4 regions of the Brevibacillus sp. FIR094 genome follow, and region 1 is predicted to be linked to each of the others. Evidence: riboswitches for the same ligand, from Rfam matches in the RefSeq annotation. Region 1 holds a riboswitch; each other region holds the start of a gene.
The links. A riboswitch is a leader RNA that binds a small molecule or an ion and turns the genes downstream of it on or off. The one in region 1 is predicted to bind S-adenosylmethionine.

Region 1 (4,210 bases):
ACAAAGGCGAGTTTTCGCTGACATTGTCGTACAAGAATCATTCCTTTAGTGCCAAAACAATTCAAGTCGAATTGTATGAAGACGATAAGCTGGTTAAGAAAACTGACGTTGCATTAAGCACAAAAGTCATTGTCGAGCCTGTGAAGCCAACAGACGAGGATAAAGACGAAGATGATGACAAAAAGAAAAAAGAAAAAGGGAAGCAGAAAGATAAGCATCCCAATGGCAACGCGTATGGTTATTGGAAAAAGCACGACAAACATCATGATGACGATGATGACCAGGGCGATGACGATCGTAACGACGACAGAGACTAGTCGCTAACGTTAAGGCCGCTGCTTGTAAGTCTCGACGTACTCCACCAATTGTCTGATGTAATCCCCCAGAATGGGGATGGAAAGAAATTGCGTCAAGAGAGAGCCGAGGAATGCCAATACGATAGCAGTACCAATAGTCAACCCCAGACCCCGGGCAAGACCTGCGAGGAAATTGATCCAGAGCAGCTTGCGCGGGGCTGTGTAATTTTGAATCACATCTGCTAGTCGGATATCTTCCAGGAACATCGCAATTTTATGCATCCGCTCATTTACCTTCCGAACTTCCTGAAGCTCTTCAAGAACTTGATCAATTTGCTGCATAAGGCGGTCTGTAGGCGACAAGCTGTCCATCCCCTTCCATCATTCGGTATCGTTACCTACCAGTCTAGGGAAAAAGACAACCAGAATCAAGGTGGAGAGGAAACGTTTGCCTATCAGCTAGGCGAAGGGTAAAATGAACGTACAAAACGTTTGTTAGGAGGCTTTGAAATGGCTGAAACTGTTTCCCAATCTCTTTCCGAAGATTTATTCAAGCTCTTGCAAAAGGAGCGTTTTGTTACCTTGGGCACAGTAGACCATGAGTCAGGGGCACCATCGCTCAGCTCCTTGTCCTGGACGTATGCTGTCAGCGCCGATACGATTCGTTTTGCCGTAGATAATCGCTCACGTATTTTGGCTAATATTGCGAAGGAACCGCAAGTTGTCCTGCATTTGATCGGTGCCGGCTCGTCTTTTGCTATTAATGGTCGTGCTTTCGTCAAAACAGACCGACTGGAAGGAGTTCCGCTCAAGCTGGCCATGGCAGAAATCAAAATTGAGGCCGTTCGTGATATTATGTTTTACGGTTCCCGTATTTCCGTAGAACCACAATATGAAAAGACGTATGACAAAAACGCAGCAGCGAAGCTGGACAATCAAGTTATGACCGCCTTGAAAGATGCAAATTAACATGTGGAAATAAATTGTTGACAAGAATCCTGCCGATCCTTTAGTATTAGGGTCAATCAAATTGAATAGCAATCTTCTTATCCAGAGCGGCGGAGGGACTGGCCCGATGATGCCCGGCAACCAATCACCTGTATTTTAACAGGGAGATAATGGTGCTAATTCCTGCAGAGTTATCAAACTCTGAAAGATGAGAAGGATTTGCTTACGGTGACGTAAACAAAGCCTTCTTTCAGAGGAAAGGGGGCTTTTTTGATGCCCTCGTACACTATTGGAGGGAGAGAAACAGACATGAAATTGGAAACGAAATTGATTCAGGCGGGAGTAGGCAGAGACGAAAAAACAGGGGCGGTGAGCTTTCCTGTTTACTATGCAACGGCTTATCGCCATCCTGCCTTGGGCCAGAGCACTGGATATGATTATACGCGCACCGCTAATCCTACTCGCACCATTCTGGAGGAGACCATCGCTGAAGCGGAATCAGGAGATGCAGGATTCGCTTGCGCCTCAGGAATGGCTGCTGTTCATACCGTTATGGGCTTGTTTTCCCAAGGGGATCATCTGATCGTTTCACTCGATCTGTACGGAGGAACCTATCGATTGTTCGAGCAAGTGCTCTCTCGCTATGGTTTGACGTTTTCGTATGTAGATTTGCGTGACATTGGTGCACTCAAAAATGCGATTCGCCCAGATACAAAGGCGATCTTCGTCGAGACACCAACCAATCCGCTCATGCAGATTACGGATATTCGAGCAGTAACGCAATTGGCGAAACAGCACGGTCTCCTTACGATTGTAGACAACACATTCTTAACCCCGTATTGTCAACGCCCACTAGAGCTTGGTGCAGATATCGTCTTACATAGTGCAACCAAGTATTTGGCAGGACATAACGATGTGCTGGCTGGTCTCATCGTAACAAAAGGGGAAGAGTTGTCGGAAAAAATCCGGTTTTTGCACAATTCAATCGGTGCTGTGCTCGGACCACAAGATTGCTGGCTTCTCGTTCGCGGGATGAAAACATTGGCACTGCGGATGGAGCGTCACCAATCCAATGCCTTGATTGTAGCGGAAAAGCTGCGTGAGCATCCGGCAGTGGCGGAGGTATTTTATCCAGGTCTGCCAGAGCATCCGGGGCATGAAATACAGGTGAATCAAGCGACTGGGCATAGTGGGATGGTATCGTTCCGGGTACGCGATGTAGAGCAGGTGGGATTGTTCCTGCAAAATCTGCAAATCGTATCCTTTGCGGAAAGTCTGGGTGGTGTCGAGTCATTGTGTACGTATCCGGCGACGCAGACTCACGCCGATATCCCGCAAGAAGTCAGAGAGCATGTCGGTGTTTGTGATCGATTGTTGCGACTGTCGGTTGGCATCGAGCATCCAGATGATGTCGTAGCCGATTTGTTTCAGGCATTGAATGCTAGTTTGGTCGTAGGGGGGAGTGTACGATGAATTTTGCAACCAAGATCCTCCACGGTTCGACTTGCATTGACCCGTTCACAGGTGCGTCGTCGGTTCCGATTTATCAAGCTTCGACGTTTCATCAGGCAGATATCGATCAGCCAGGAACATTCGATTATGCCAGATCAGGCAATCCAACGAGGCAGGCTTTGGAGGAAGCCATTGCGTCTCTGGAGGGGGGCGCACGCGGTTTCGCATTCTCATCTGGCATGGCTGCCATTTCCAGCGTGTTCATGCTGTTTTCAGCCGGAGACCATGTTGTAGTGGCGGAAGATGTATACGGTGGCACGTTTCGGTTTTTGACCAAGGTATTGTCGAGAATGGGCATCTCCGTTACATTCGTGGATGCAACAAATACAGAAGCTGTTCGTGCGGCCATTACACCGGTGACGAAAGGGATTTACCTGGAGACCCCCTCCAATCCCACCTTAAAGGTGACAGATATTGCAGCGGTTTCTCGTATCGCGAAGGAGTACGGCTTGCTGGTCATTGTCGATAATACATTCCTTACCCCGTATTACCAGCGGCCATTGGAACTTGGTGCAGATGTGGTCATTCATAGTGCAACGAAGTTTATCGGAGGGCATAGCGACGTCGTGGCAGGTCTGGCCGTGACCAGAGAGGCTGCGTTAGGGGAGCAGCTCTATTTTATCCAGAATGGCATGGGAGCGATATTGGGTGTGCAGGACTGCTGGCTGGTGATGCGTGGTCTCAAAACATTGAAAGCCCGACTGGATGTCAGCACGAAAACAGCCGCGAGCTTGGCTGACTGGTTGTCATCGCATCCACAAGTAAGCCGCGTTTACTATACAGGACTGGAGGATCATCCTGGTCATCTGATTCAAACACAACAAGCGACTGGTCATGGGGCAGTTCTTTCTTTTGACGTAGGGAACCGTGATCGAGCAAAAGCGTTGTTTGATCGTGTGAAATTGCCGATTGTGGCTGTCAGCCTCGGGGCAGTGGAAACGATTCTCTCCTATCCGGCTACGATGTCACATGCAGCGATGCCTGCTGAGGAAAGGGCTGCAAGGGGAATTACAGATGGTTTGATCCGGTTGTCAGCTGGTTTAGAGGATTACGAGGACTTGGTGGCAGATTTGAAGCAAGCTTTGGATCATTTGCCATCTGAAGCACCCATCCATAAAGAAAAAGAGGTATTCTCCCGGGCTTAAATCCGGGGGATACCTCTTTTCTTTTAAGGCGTTCCTGTACGATTTGCATTGATTTTGTTTTGTCCTTGCGGCTCTTTGTGCATGCGTTTTTCTTTTACTTGAGAAGGGGTTTCTTCTCGAGGCTGCACACTGCGCGGCAGTTGGGGAATGATCCGACCTACGATATCCGCTAACTCTTCCGTAACACCGGCAACAGGATGGCCGCGACGAATATCATCTCTCATTTCTCGTAACCGCTGTACGATGGCAGGGTCTGCAGTTACGACAGCATTTGCTCCTTGAGGGTCTTCTTTCAGAGCTTCCGCAACC
Region 2 (4,210 bases), on a different contig from region 1:
CCAACGTATTTTGCAGTGATGAAACGGGTTAATAAGGAAGGGCCTGCCTTGCTCAACGAACTCCCTGTTGTTCAAGAGTTCAACTCGCTTGAACAGGTAAAAGAATCGCTTGAAAACGGACAGATTGTCGACACGCGTCCTTTTCAGAAATTTGCGAAGGGGCATCTAGCGGGAACACTTCACATTCCTTTTAACAAGTCATTCGCCAACTGGGCGGGCTGGATCGTTGATTACGATCGCCCGGTTCATATCCTGGCCACCCCAGATGAGCTGGACGAGATTTTGCAAGCCTTGCATTCCGTAGGGATTGATCATGTCACAGGTTTTCTCGACTGCGACACGCTAATGGAAAGTAAAGCGTCTTCGCTCGAGACAATCGAAGAGGTAACACCGTTGGAGATTGCAGAACGGGTGGAAAAGCGAGAGGTTCACGTAGTAGATGTACGCAATCTGGCTGAGTGGAAGGAAGGACATATTCCGGATGCCCAGCACATCATGCTCGGTACGCTCGCCATGCGGCTGGAAGAGATTCCTCACGATAAGCCGCTTCTCGTACAGTGCCGTTCCGGTGCCCGATCTGCTATTGGTGCAAGCATTCTTAAAGCAAATGGCTTCAAGGATGTCATGAATTTGAGTGGCGGAATCTTGAATTGGCAAATAGACGGCTTAACAGTTGTAGAGCAGGAATAAAACGAAGCGAGATGTTGCAAAGGGTGAGCCTATGACTATCGACCTTGTGATCACACTTTTTGTTATCGGTTTCGCGGGATCGTTTATCTCTGGTCTCGTCGGAATCGGGGGCTCCATCATCAAGTATCCGATGCTTCTGTACATTCCGCCCGCCCTTGGATTGGTTGCTTACACAGCTCACGAAGTATCCGGAATAAGTGCAGTCCAAGTATTTTTTGCCACCCTAGCTGCTGTTTGGAGTCTGCGCAAAGATAAGCTCATTCATTACCAGCTCGTTGTGTACATGGGGAGTGCCATTATTGTCGGGAGCTTGCTTGGAGGATATGGAGGAAAATATCTTTCGGCAGATGCCATCAATTTCGTTTACGCCATTCTGGCCACGATTGCTGTAATCTTGATGTTCCTGCCAAAAAAGCGGATGGACGAACGTGAACAGACCGAGGTTATCTTTCATAAACCAACAGCGGTATTATCCGCTTTGATTGTTGGGGGTGCATCCGGAATTGTCGGGGCAGCTGGCGCTTTTATTTTGGTTCCCATCATGTTGATCATCCTCAAGATTCCGACAAGAGTTACGATTGCTACATCTCTTGCTATCACTTTTCTTTCTTCCATCGGTTCGACGGTAGGGAAATGGATGGCAGGGGACATATTGCTATGGCCGTCTGTGATTATGGTCATCGCCAGCATCATGGCAGCGCCGCTCGGTACGAAGGTCAGCAAACGCTTGGGCACCCGGATTCTCCAAACCATTCTTGCCTTGTTGATCCTAGCCACCACGATTAAGATTTGGGCTGACATCCTGATATTATAAAGAAAAATCAAATGTCATTGAACAGGATTGACATATCCGAGTAAAATGATAAGATAAAAATGAATTTTACGATGTAATTAAATTTCATAGAACGTTCTTATCGAGAGTGGTGGAGGGACTGGCCCGATGAAACCCGGCAACCTTGGTCTGATTGACCTTACGGTGCTAATTCCTGCGGAGTTATTCTGCGAGATAAGAAGGTGGGAACCGACTAATCGCCCCTCTTCTTTTCGGAGAGGGGTTTTCTATATTTTAAATTCATAGTATTCACATCTTTTTACTCGTTATTATATGAAGGAGGAAACAATGTGCTTTATTATGCGGTCAAGCGTGGCTTTCTCATGATCTTGACACTGTGGATGATTGTCACGGTAACGTTTGTGACCATGCACCTGATTCCGGGTGACCCGTTTGCGTCTGATGCCAAAATGCTTCCAGAAGAAGTGGTAAAGAACATGCGGGCGGAGTACAACCTAGATCAGCCAATCACGATACAGTACCTGCTCTATCTGAAAGGATTGCTGCAATTTGATTTGGGGCCTTCTATCCAGTCGAAGACGAGGGATGTGAACACGCTGATTGCAGAGGGATTTCCCGCATCGGCCGTTCTGGGACTCCAGTCGTTTATTGTCGCGCTGGCAGGTGGAATCACACTGGGAATCGTAGCGGCACTCTATCACAATCGAACGCTGGATTTCTTGTCTATGTTTGCAGCCATCATTGGGATCTCCGTCCCCAGTTTTATTCTGGCGCCACTGTTGATCAAGTACTTGGCGGTCAAATGGGAGCTGCTTCCCGTTGCTGCGTGGGGGAGCTGGGAACACTCGATTCTTCCAACGCTTGCGCTCGCTATCGGTCCGCTCGCCATTATCGCTCGCTTCGTACGAGCCAGCATGCTTGAGGTTTGGCAACAGGAATACATAAGCACGGCGGAGGCGAAAGGGCTTGGCACCTTGTCCATTGTCGTTAGACACGGGATACGGAATGCCATATTGCCGGTTCTTACTTTTATCGGTCCGCTATTTGCCAACCTGATGACAGGAACCTTTGTGGTGGAAAAGATTTTCGCTATTCCCGGGCTCGGCAAATACTTCGTGGAAAGCATTTTTAACCGCGATTACCCCGTAATTTTGGGAACGACAGTGTTTTATAGCTTTGTGCTCATTTTTACTTTGTACCTCATCGACCTGCTGTATCGGGTGATTGACCCGCGCATCAGATTGACGAGTGGAGGGAAGTAGCATTATGGCCAATCAGGCAACACAACTGGATTCGCTGTTTCGACCAGTCGACCGAACCCGGCTATCCGAGGAAATTCGGGAACGTCCCAGTCTTGGGTATTGGCAGGAGGTATTGCAGCGAGTATTCCGCAACAAGCTGGCAATGCTCGGGTTCTTCCTGCTCATGGCAGTGGTGACCCTCTCGATCATCGGGCCGATGATCGTTCCCCACAGCCCGCATGAACAGTCATTGACAAAGGGAAATCTGCCACTGTCGGGTGAGCACTGGTTTGGAACGGATGACTTGGGGCGGGACATGTGGGCACGTACCTGGGTAGGTGGTCAAATCTCTTTGTTTATTGGTGTGGCGGCAGCTGCCATCGACCTGGTGATCGGTGTATGCATCGGCGGGATATCCGGTTACATGGCAGGAAGGAACAAGTTGGGCGACCGTGTGGATAACATCCTGATGCGATTAGCTGAAATTCTGTACAGCATTCCGTATCTCCTGGTGGTAATCCTGCTGATGGTGGTTCTGGAGCCTGGACTCGCAACAATCATTATTGCCCTATCACTAACCGGATGGGTCGGCATGGCTCGTTTGGTCAGAGGACAAATCATGCAGATCAAGCGTCAGGAGTTTGTGCTGGCTGCAGAAAAGTTGGGTACCTCTCACGTCAAAATCATCATTAAGCATCTGCTGCCGAATACGATCGGCGTCATCATCGTCAACCTGACCTTTACGATACCGCACGCGATTTTCGCCGAATCGTTTCTTAGCTTTCTTGGGCTGGGAGTGCAGGCACCAACCGCCAGCTGGGGAACCATGGCCAACGACGCGCTGGCCGTTATGCTGAGCGGACAGTGGTGGCGACTGTTTTTTCCCGGATTCATGATTTCCCTTACCATGTTCGCGTGTAACGCGCTCGGGGATGGATTGCAGGACGCACTGGACCCGCGGATCAGGAAATGAGGAGGAGTACATCGTGAAACCATTGTTGGAAGTCGATCAGTTGCGTGTCTCCTTTTGTACGTACGGTGGAGACGTGCAGGCAGTAAGAGGGGTTTCCTTTTCTGTAAAGGAGGGTGAGACGTTGGCCATTGTCGGGGAAAGCGGCTGCGGAAAAAGTGTGACCGCCCGGGCATTGATGGGGATGATTCCTCCGCGATCCGGTCAGGTAAAAGGCGGCAGCATTCGGTTTCACGGGCGTGAACTGACTGGGCTGACGAAGCTGGAATGGCAGCAAGTTCGCGGCTCGCAGATCGGTATGATCTTCCAGGACCCGATGTCCTCGCTGAACCCCACGATGAAAATCGGCCAGCAGATTGCGGAAGGGCTGATCAAACATCGAAAGCAGACGAAGACAGAAGCAAAGGAAGAGACGCTGAAACTGCTTGTGAGGGTAGGCATTCCAGAAGCGGCGAGGCGATTTGAGCAGTATCCGCACGAGCTAAGCGGAGGAATGCGGCAGCGTGTAGGAATCGC
Region 3 (4,210 bases), on a different contig from region 1:
CTGGCGATGAGGAAGAAAATGGCCTCACGTGGATAGCGATTGAGGAAAGCGGATGGTGATATCACGCGAATGCACCCCTTACCATTAAGGATAAGAATAGTATAACGAACATTCTGAACTTTGTAAATTAAAATGTATATAATGTCGCAGGTACCCAAATAAAGGCTGCTCCACTTTTGTCGAATTCGAGTATACTAGACAAAGTGGAGAGATGACATCAACTGAGGATATAGAGAATAAAGGTGGACTTTATGAAAATATGGAAACGAGTGTTGCTTCTTTTGCTTGTCGTGATGGCTACGACAGCTGGATACTACGGATACTCTTTTTATCAATTTGCTCAAAATATTCAAGAGCCTAACATCGCACCGCCTAGTGGTGGGAATTCCACCAAAGCAGCAGAAATACCAGAGTGGGATGGTAAGGAACGTGTCAATATCCTGCTGATGGGAGTAGACCGCAGAGGAATGAAAAATAACGGGCTTCCTCGTTCTGACTCCATGATGCTGGTCAGTATCGATCCTACGGGGAAACGTTATGATATGTTTTCAATCCTGCGTGATACGTATGTAGATATTCCCGGTAGAGGTAGCTCGCGGATCAACTCTGCGATTGTAGAGGGTGGACCTGAGCTGGCAATGGAAACGGTTAGTCAGTTCACTGGACTTCCAGTAGATCGTTACGTGATTACTGACTTTGAAGGTTTCAAGGCTCTGATTGATGCAGTGGGCGGAGTCGAGATCGATGTAGAAAAAAACATGTATTATCATGACCCGACAGACAAAGGTGCTTACGATATTAATCTGAAAAAGGGTCTGCAAAAATTGGATGGAGACAAAGCTTTGCAATATGTTCGTTTCCGTCATGATGCGACCTCTGATTATACACGGACGGAGCGTCAGAGGAAATTAATGACAGCAGTCGTGGATCAGATGAAGAATGGTACAACGCTGATGCAGCTTCCTACGATTTTGAAGGAAGTAACACCGTATGTTCAAACCAATATTAGTTCGGTGGACATGCTGAAGCTGTCTGCACTCGGATTAAAATTGAATACGTTAGAGCCAGGCAATTATCAATTGCCGCCAATGGGGATGTTCCGTGAATCGAACCGCGCAGGCTCCGTTCTGGTTCCGGATGTCGATCAGGTTCAGTCGTTTGTCCAAGAAAAAATCGCACCTCCTACAGAAACGTCAGATCAACCCGTGGGAGAAAAGAAAAGCAGCACGCAAAACTAAGCGTGCTGTTTTTTTTGTTTTTTAGGAAAGAATAACCATGATATGACCATGGCGGATGCCAACGTTTACAGTGAGTTTATTCCAAGAAGCAACGCCTCGCTTTCACGTAAAGTCAAAAATCATCCGTAACGGCGTCATGGATTAAAAAACTTTTCCTACTATTACTATTGACGTGATATTTTCAAAAAGGATATAATCCGTTTTGTATCATCATGAAATAGAAAAGACGAACATAATATACGTAGATATCTTTCTTATCAAGAGAGGCGGAGGGACAGGCCCTATGAAGCCCGGCAGCCGGTTCATTTTCGGATGAACGTCGCGGTGCCAATTCCTACAAGATTTTTTGGATCTTGTATAGATGAGAAGGGTGGATGCGAACGTATAACATTGCGTTGCAGCCCCTTTTTCGTTTGTGAAAAAGGGGTTTTCTGATTTTATCAAGATTGTGGTCGGGAGGTGGATGCGTTGATCCAACTGCGTCATTTGCATAAAAGCTATCAAGTACAAGGTAAAACCATCCCAGCGTTAACGGGGATCGACCTTTCCATAGAGCAAGGAGAAATATACGGGATCATCGGACACTCTGGTGCAGGGAAAAGTACGTTGATCCGATGCATCAATTTGCTGGAGCGTCCAACTTCAGGGGAAGTTATTGTGGACGGCGTCGATTTGACAAAGCTGGATGAAGGGAAGCTGCAAGAAAAGCGCCGCTCCATCGGCATGATTTTTCAGCACTTTAACTTGCTGTCTTCTTCGACAGTTGGCGAAAATGTCGCTTTTCCGCTCAAGCTGGCAAAGCGTCCAAAGGCAGAGATTGATAAGAAAGTGAACGAGCTGCTGAAGCTGGTTGGCTTGGAGGCACATAAGGACAAATATCCGACTCAACTGTCTGGCGGACAAAAGCAACGTGTCGGGATTGCCCGTGCGCTCGCGAATGATCCAAAAGTGCTGCTCTGTGACGAAGCTACATCGGCTCTCGATCCGCAGACGACGAACTCCATTCTGGCACTCCTCTTGGACATCAACCGCAAGCTGGGCTTGACCATTGTGTTGATTACCCACGAGATGCACGTCATTCGCTCCATTTGTGATCGTGTTGGCGTCATTGATGGAGGAAAGATCGTCGAGTCGGGTAACGTACTGGATGTATTCCTTCGTCCGAAGCATCCAACGACACAAGAATTCGTGGAACAAGTAGCGGATTCTACAGAACTGCGCGAAGCAGTGGAGCACGAAAAGGCCGCGGGGAACCGTACGATTGCTCGAGTCACCTTCCTGGGTGAAAAAACGTATCAGCCGATTCTGTTCCAAACAATGCAAGAGACCGGTACGGTGTTCAGCATTTTGCAGGGAACCATTTCTCGCATGAAGGATACGCCGTATGGGCAGTTGGTGATCGAGCTGGAAGGCGATGTCGCACAGAATCAAAAGACTATTGAGACGCTGCGCCAACGTGGCTTGGAAGTAGAGGTGATATAAATGGACTGGACATTTGAAAATGTGGATTGGGCTGAAATCGGCATAGGCACGATGGATACGCTCACGATGCTCGGTTTTTCCACCCTGTTTACTGTCCTGATTGGTTTGCCGCTGGGCATCATTCTATTTTTGACTTCACGCGGACAGCTTCTGCAAAACCGCACTTTTTATACGATCGCATCATTCGTTGTCAATGTATTGCGCTCAGTACCATTTATCATTTTGATGATCTTGCTGATTCCTGTGACGAAAATGATCGTAGGAACTTCACTCGGTGTACTGGGTGCCATTCCGCCGCTCGTATTCGGTGCCGCTCCGTTTTTCGCACGTTTGGTGGAAACCTCTCTGCGTGAGATTGATAAAGGCGTGATTGAGGCGGCACAATCTATGGGTGCTTCCAATTGGCAGATCGTCTGGAATGTCCTTTTGCCAGAGTCTAGATCGGGCCTGATCGCGGGTATTACGATCACAACGGTTACGCTGGTCTCTTATACCGCAATGTCTGGGGTAATTGGCGGTGGTGGTTTGGGTGACTTGGCGATCCGTTACGGATATCAGCGTTTCCAAACCGATGTCATGGTTGTGACTGTTGTTATTTTGCTGGTGATGGTACAGATCTTACAATCGCTGGGGGACCGTCTGGTTCTCAAGTTCAGCCGTAAGTAGGATTTTTCCATATAGGTTATCAAAGAATAAGATAAATACATGCAAGGGGGAAATCATTCATGAAAAAGCTAGTCGTATCTGTACTTACTACTGTGTTGGCATTTTCTTTGGCAGCTTGCGGAGGCAAAACCGAAACAGCACCTGCTCCAGCTGAAGGCGGCGCACAAGGCGGACAACAGGAAGTAACATTGAAGGTAGGCGCTTCTCCCGTTCCACATGCAGCAATCTTGAAGCTGGTTCAACCAAAGCTGAAAGAACAAGGCGTGAACCTGGAAATTAAAGAGTTCACCGATTACGTACAACCTAACGTTCAAGTGAACGAGAAACAACTCGACGCGAACTTCTTCCAGCACAAGCCTTACCTGGAAGACTTCAATAAAGGACAAAACATGAACCTGGAGCCAGTAGTGGCTGTACACATCGAGCCATTCGGCGCGTACAGCAAAAAAGTAAAATCTGTCGATGAATTAGCTGATGGCGCAACTATCGCGCTGCCAAACGATCCGACAAACAGCGGTCGCGCACTCGCACTCTTGGAGAAAAACGGCGTGATCAAGCTGAAAGAAGGCGCTGGCATCAGTGGTACAGTGAAAGACGTTGTTGAGAACAAGAAAAACCTGAAGTTCAAAGAAGTAGAAGCAGCAATGCTGCCACGCGTGCTGGAAGAAGTAGATATGGCGTTGATCAACACCAACTATGCGCTGGAAGCAAAGCTTGTTCCAACGAAAGACGCCCTGTTTATTGAAGATAAAGATACTCCATACGCAAACATCCTGGTAGCTCGTCCTGACAACAAGGATTCCGAAGCAATGCAAAAGCTGGCA
Region 4 (4,210 bases), on a different contig from region 1:
GGAGGTAAGCCGAAGGAAACGTTACTGACACCCAGGATCGTCTTGCAAGCAGGCATTGCTTGTTTGATCAAACGAATTCCTTCTACGGTTTCCTTTGCAGAGCCGATGTATTGTTCATCCCCTGTCCCTACTGGAAAGACGAGTGGATCGAAAATAATATCCTGTGGCTTTATGCCATACTGGTTGACAAGAATGTCGTACGAGCGTTGCGCGACCTCCAGCTTCTTTTCGCGAGTGATAGCCATACCCGCTTCCTCAATCGTTCCAACGACAATGGAGGCACCGAACTTGTGAATAAGTGGAACCACTTCCTCAAATCGCTCCAAGCCGTCTTCCAAGTTAATCGAGTTGAGAATGGCCTTCCCTTGCGAATAGCGAAGTCCCAGCTCCATGACCTTGGCATCTGTCGAGTCGATCATGAGGGGCGCTTTTACTTTTTTCACGATAAACTGTAGGAATTTTTCCATATCTTCGTATTCATCACGGTCGGGGTCAGCCAAGCATATATCGATGACATGTGCGCCTCGCTTCACTTGTGCTCGGGCAATATCAGATGCTTCTTCATAGTGACCAGCTGCAATCATTTCACGGAATTTTTTAGAACCGATAACATTGGTCCTCTCCCCTACTAGCAGGGGGCGATTGTCATCTTCGACGTAAACGACCTCGATCCCGGAGACTGCGCTCAGCGGTTCTACAGCTGCACTGCGCGGTTTGCAGTTTTTCAATGCTTCTGCCATTGCGTGAATATGGTCAGGCGTTGTTCCGCAGCAACCGCCAGCGACGTTTATCCAGCCTTGTTCAGCGAACGCCAGCATTTTCGAGGCAAGTCCCTGTGGCGTTTCATGGTAATGGCCGTTCTCGTCTGGCAAGCCTGCGTTCGGATAACAGCTAACCGCACATTGGGCAATTCCTGACAGTGTCCGCAGATGATCACGCATGAACTCTGGTCCTGTCGCACAGTTCAGACCAATGGAGACTGGCTGTATATGCTCCAAGGAGATGTAAAACGCCTCGATGTTTTGGCCCGCCAGCGTTGTGCCCATCGGCTCGATCGTACCTGACAGCATCACCGGGAGCTCCTGTCCAAGCTCTTCAAAAGCTTTGCGAATCCCGATTCCGCCAGCCTTGACGTTTAACGTGTCTTGCGAGGTTTCCAAAAGAAGAACATCGGAGCCACCAAGAATCAGACCTTTTGCCTGACGATAATACGCCTCGACCAGTTCCTCGAACGTGACACCGCCTGTCAACGAAAGGGTTTTGGTCGTAGGTCCCATTGCACCTGCTACAAAACGCGGCCACTCCGCTGTAGAATAGGCATCCACCGCTTCTCTGGCCAAGCGGGCTGCCGCTATATTAATCTCAAGGTCTTTCTCTGGCACATCGTACTCAGCCAAAACGATGGAAGCAGCACCAAACGTATTTGTCTCAACGATGTCTGCGCCCGCCTCTAAATATTTCTCGTGAATGGAACGGATCACATCTGGTCTGGTCAAGTTCAGGAGTTCATTACAGCCATCATAGGCTTCACCGCCGAAATCATCAGCAGTCAGGTTTGCCTGTTGAAGCATGGTGCCCATTGCACCGTCCAGAATCAGAATTTTCCGGGAAAGTTGTTCGCGAAAAGTTGGTTTCATTGACGTGCCCCTTTTCTACCTTGCATCGGCTTATTCTCCGTAATTGGGTAAATAAAAAAATCCTCTTCTTTGAAAGAAGAGGATTTGTCAGCAGATACGAAAACGCCTGAGACATCCTCTTATCTTTCAAAGCACGTAGCTTTGCTGGAATTGGCACCGGATTTTTACCGGTTGCCGAGGCTTCATCAGGCCAGTCCCTCTGCCTCTCTGGATAAGAGTCGTACACTTGTCATTTAGTTGTTTTGCGAAATGTCTTGAATGTTTGCAAGTATCTTAACACCCCCTTTGTCTTCCCGTCAATTGTGAATTGTCTATTTTTTACTGAGCCTCTCCTCTTACGCGCCCATTTTTGCCTAAGCTGGGCATCCGCCCAGTCCAATAACGGCATTCGTGTATAGACTGGAGTATAACGGAAAGGAGGGGAAACAAAGATGAGTACATCATTCTGCGGAAACGGATTCTTCGGTGACTGCTTCGCAATCGTGCTCGTGCTGTTTATCCTGTTGGTAATTATTGGGTGCTCGTGTGACGACTGTTAGATAAGCGCTTAAAAAAGGCTATCCCAAAAGCCATCAGGAATGGCTGCGGGATAGCCTTTTTTTCGTTTTAGTCGACGATGATCTTGCCTGTTACTGCATCGATGGTAACCGTTTTATTTGCCAACTCTTCGTTGCTCCATGGCACATACGCCAGTTTTGGTTGGCGTAATGTCTTCCTATCTACATCTTTCATCAAGTAGACCAACTTCAAAGGCATGACGCGTAAAAATTCTTGGACTGCCTTGTCTTTGGAGACGATATTGTCAGATACGGGCAGTTCAACCAAATCGTGCGTCTCACGGAAGTTATGAAACTTCGTCACTTTGCCCGTGGACGGGTCAATCGTCACTGAATAAGCCGCATCCGGATTATCATCGTCCAGGACAGGAATCCCGTCTTTGCTCATAAAATATCGGAATTCCCATTCGCCGGATGACACCGGATTGGCTCCACCTGGCTGTATGACTTGCGCCAATTGTACTTCTGTTACGCCGGGATCGACGTATTTATGCAGGAAGGCGAGTGCAGCCTCTTCCGCCTGTTTACGATTAACTGTCACTGCCGTATTAGAACGCGGTGTTCCCAGCCCGACGACACTGCCTGTTTCTCCAATGACTTCTACGCCGATATACTTGTCATTTTTATCATTCCAGACATATTCCTTGCGGCCATTGCGATCAATCTTATTCTCTCCGTAGGTCGAGTCATCTACCTGTATGCCAAATTCGGCTTGCAACAGTGCTTTTGCCTCCTCCTTGCTGCGAACCTTGACGTATTCCTTCGGGGATTGAAACGCATGTGCTTCCTTCGTATCCAACTGATCGAATGCAAGGCCGTTATCTCCAGTTCCATAGGCAATCTTGCCGCTTGTCGCGTCAATGTGCCACTCCATGCCATCCTCTCGTCCCTTTTGCATGAACGAAACCCCTGGCGTGTACTCCAGGACAGGCCTGCCTTTTTCTACTCTTTCATCTGATCTGGCATCAAGATTCTGCACGTATCGAAGCTTCATATGCTCACTCAGCTCTTGGATGGCGACCTCTTCAGAAACCGCGGTAGACACATCTGGGTACTGCGAAGGGTCGAATGTCTCAGGCTCCTTCCTGAAAAAGCGAAGGAGACCAGATTCATCTGTTGTCATGTGTATCTCATCCGATAGCACTGGCAGTCCGTTATGATAACGCTGGTACACACCTGGCTTGCTCTCATCCTCTAAACGATAGTTCTCGCTATCAGCCCCAAGCAGATTGTTCAGGAACTGTCGCTCTTGCTCCACAGCTTTTGCTCCTTTTGCTTGCTTCCAGCTCGACTCATCCTTTTTATCCTTCTCCTCGATTGAATAGGATTCCAAGGCTTGGCCATTGCCGACGATACGAAGGGAAGCCTGATGCCCCTCCTTATTCACGTTTCCGACCGCTAATGACATGCCATCGCGGTTCTTCTCTTTATCAAAAAGAAGAAGCGACGGATTCAAATCGGGCATGGCAGCTGTCAGCTTGGTGAAAAAAGCTTGTTCGCTCTTGTTCAATCGCCCGAAAAACGAGACTTGCTCTTTCGAATTGATTCGTACAGATAGGATGTCGTACGGAACGGGCTTGCCATTTTCCATTCGTTGATAGCTCACGCTCAGCCAGATGCTTTCTTCCCAAAACTCATTCAAATAGGTATCAGTACCTAGATACTGATAGGACTTGCTCTCTTCCCCCAAGAAACTTTGGAGAAATGCGTTCGCTACACTCTCGGCAGTTTTGGCTGATGGCATTTTTACGGACGTCTCGTCCCAATTCTCTGGGTAAGGATCTGGCCTTTCTCCATTGATTATAAAGCTCTCAATTTGTCCAGTCTGGATATCATAAGCGACACTGGCACGTGCATTGTTACCTTCCAGTAAGGTTATGTCACTGATCCCATGGCTCGTGCTATCCACTCTTATTGTTGTCTTGCTTATGGCTGTGATCGCCTTTTTCAAAGGTAAAATAGCCTCTTCCGGCGACACCTTTACGCTGTTCTGCTTAGCCTCTGTATTTTTTTTAT

Region 2: linked by a shared signal. The riboswitch ahead of ACQ5DJ_RS04030 (ABC transporter permease) and the one ahead of ACQ5DJ_RS19065 (aminotransferase class I/II-fold pyridoxal phosphate-dependent enzyme) in region 1 are both predicted to bind S-adenosylmethionine.
Region 3: linked by a shared signal. The riboswitch ahead of ACQ5DJ_RS25205 (methionine ABC transporter ATP-binding protein) and the one ahead of ACQ5DJ_RS19065 (aminotransferase class I/II-fold pyridoxal phosphate-dependent enzyme) in region 1 are both predicted to bind S-adenosylmethionine.
Region 4: linked by a shared signal. The riboswitch ahead of metH (methionine synthase) and the one ahead of ACQ5DJ_RS19065 (aminotransferase class I/II-fold pyridoxal phosphate-dependent enzyme) in region 1 are both predicted to bind S-adenosylmethionine.

What each region holds. Positions count from the first base shown of each region.
Region 1 is NZ_JBEAES010000021.1:39,484-43,693, forward strand. It holds gene ACQ5DJ_RS19050 (hypothetical protein) at 1-317, shown strand, start outside; gene ACQ5DJ_RS19055 (DUF5665 domain-containing protein) at 327-668, opposite strand; gene ACQ5DJ_RS19060 (pyridoxamine 5'-phosphate oxidase family protein) at 807-1,265, shown strand; SAM riboswitch class I at 1,340-1,459, shown strand; gene ACQ5DJ_RS19065 (aminotransferase class I/II-fold pyridoxal phosphate-dependent enzyme) at 1,554-2,717, shown strand; gene ACQ5DJ_RS19070 (trans-sulfuration enzyme family protein) at 2,714-3,901, shown strand; gene ACQ5DJ_RS19075 (YhcN/YlaJ family sporulation lipoprotein) at 3,925-4,210, opposite strand, start outside.
Region 2 is NZ_JBEAES010000003.1:264,718-268,927, forward strand. It holds gene ACQ5DJ_RS04020 (MBL fold metallo-hydrolase) at 1-690, shown strand, start outside; gene ACQ5DJ_RS04025 (sulfite exporter TauE/SafE family protein) at 722-1,504, shown strand; SAM riboswitch class I at 1,599-1,703, shown strand; gene ACQ5DJ_RS04030 (ABC transporter permease) at 1,813-2,745, shown strand; gene ACQ5DJ_RS04035 (ABC transporter permease) at 2,750-3,697, shown strand; partial or broken gene ACQ5DJ_RS04040 (ABC transporter ATP-binding protein) at 3,711-4,210, shown strand, end outside.
Region 3 is NZ_JBEAES010000038.1:41,254-45,463, forward strand. It holds gene ACQ5DJ_RS25195 (MFS transporter) at 1-65, opposite strand, end outside; gene ACQ5DJ_RS25200 (LCP family protein) at 252-1,238, shown strand; SAM riboswitch class I at 1,490-1,606, shown strand; gene ACQ5DJ_RS25205 (methionine ABC transporter ATP-binding protein) at 1,707-2,720, shown strand; gene ACQ5DJ_RS25210 (methionine ABC transporter permease) at 2,721-3,386, shown strand; gene ACQ5DJ_RS25215 (MetQ/NlpA family ABC transporter substrate-binding protein) at 3,446-4,210, shown strand, end outside.
Region 4 is NZ_JBEAES010000015.1:17,361-21,570, forward strand. It holds gene metH (methionine synthase) at 1-1,637, opposite strand, end outside; SAM riboswitch class I at 1,754-1,855, opposite strand; gene ACQ5DJ_RS15100 (YjcZ family sporulation protein) at 2,069-2,176, shown strand; gene ACQ5DJ_RS15105 (YcdB/YcdC domain-containing protein) at 2,244-4,210, opposite strand, start outside.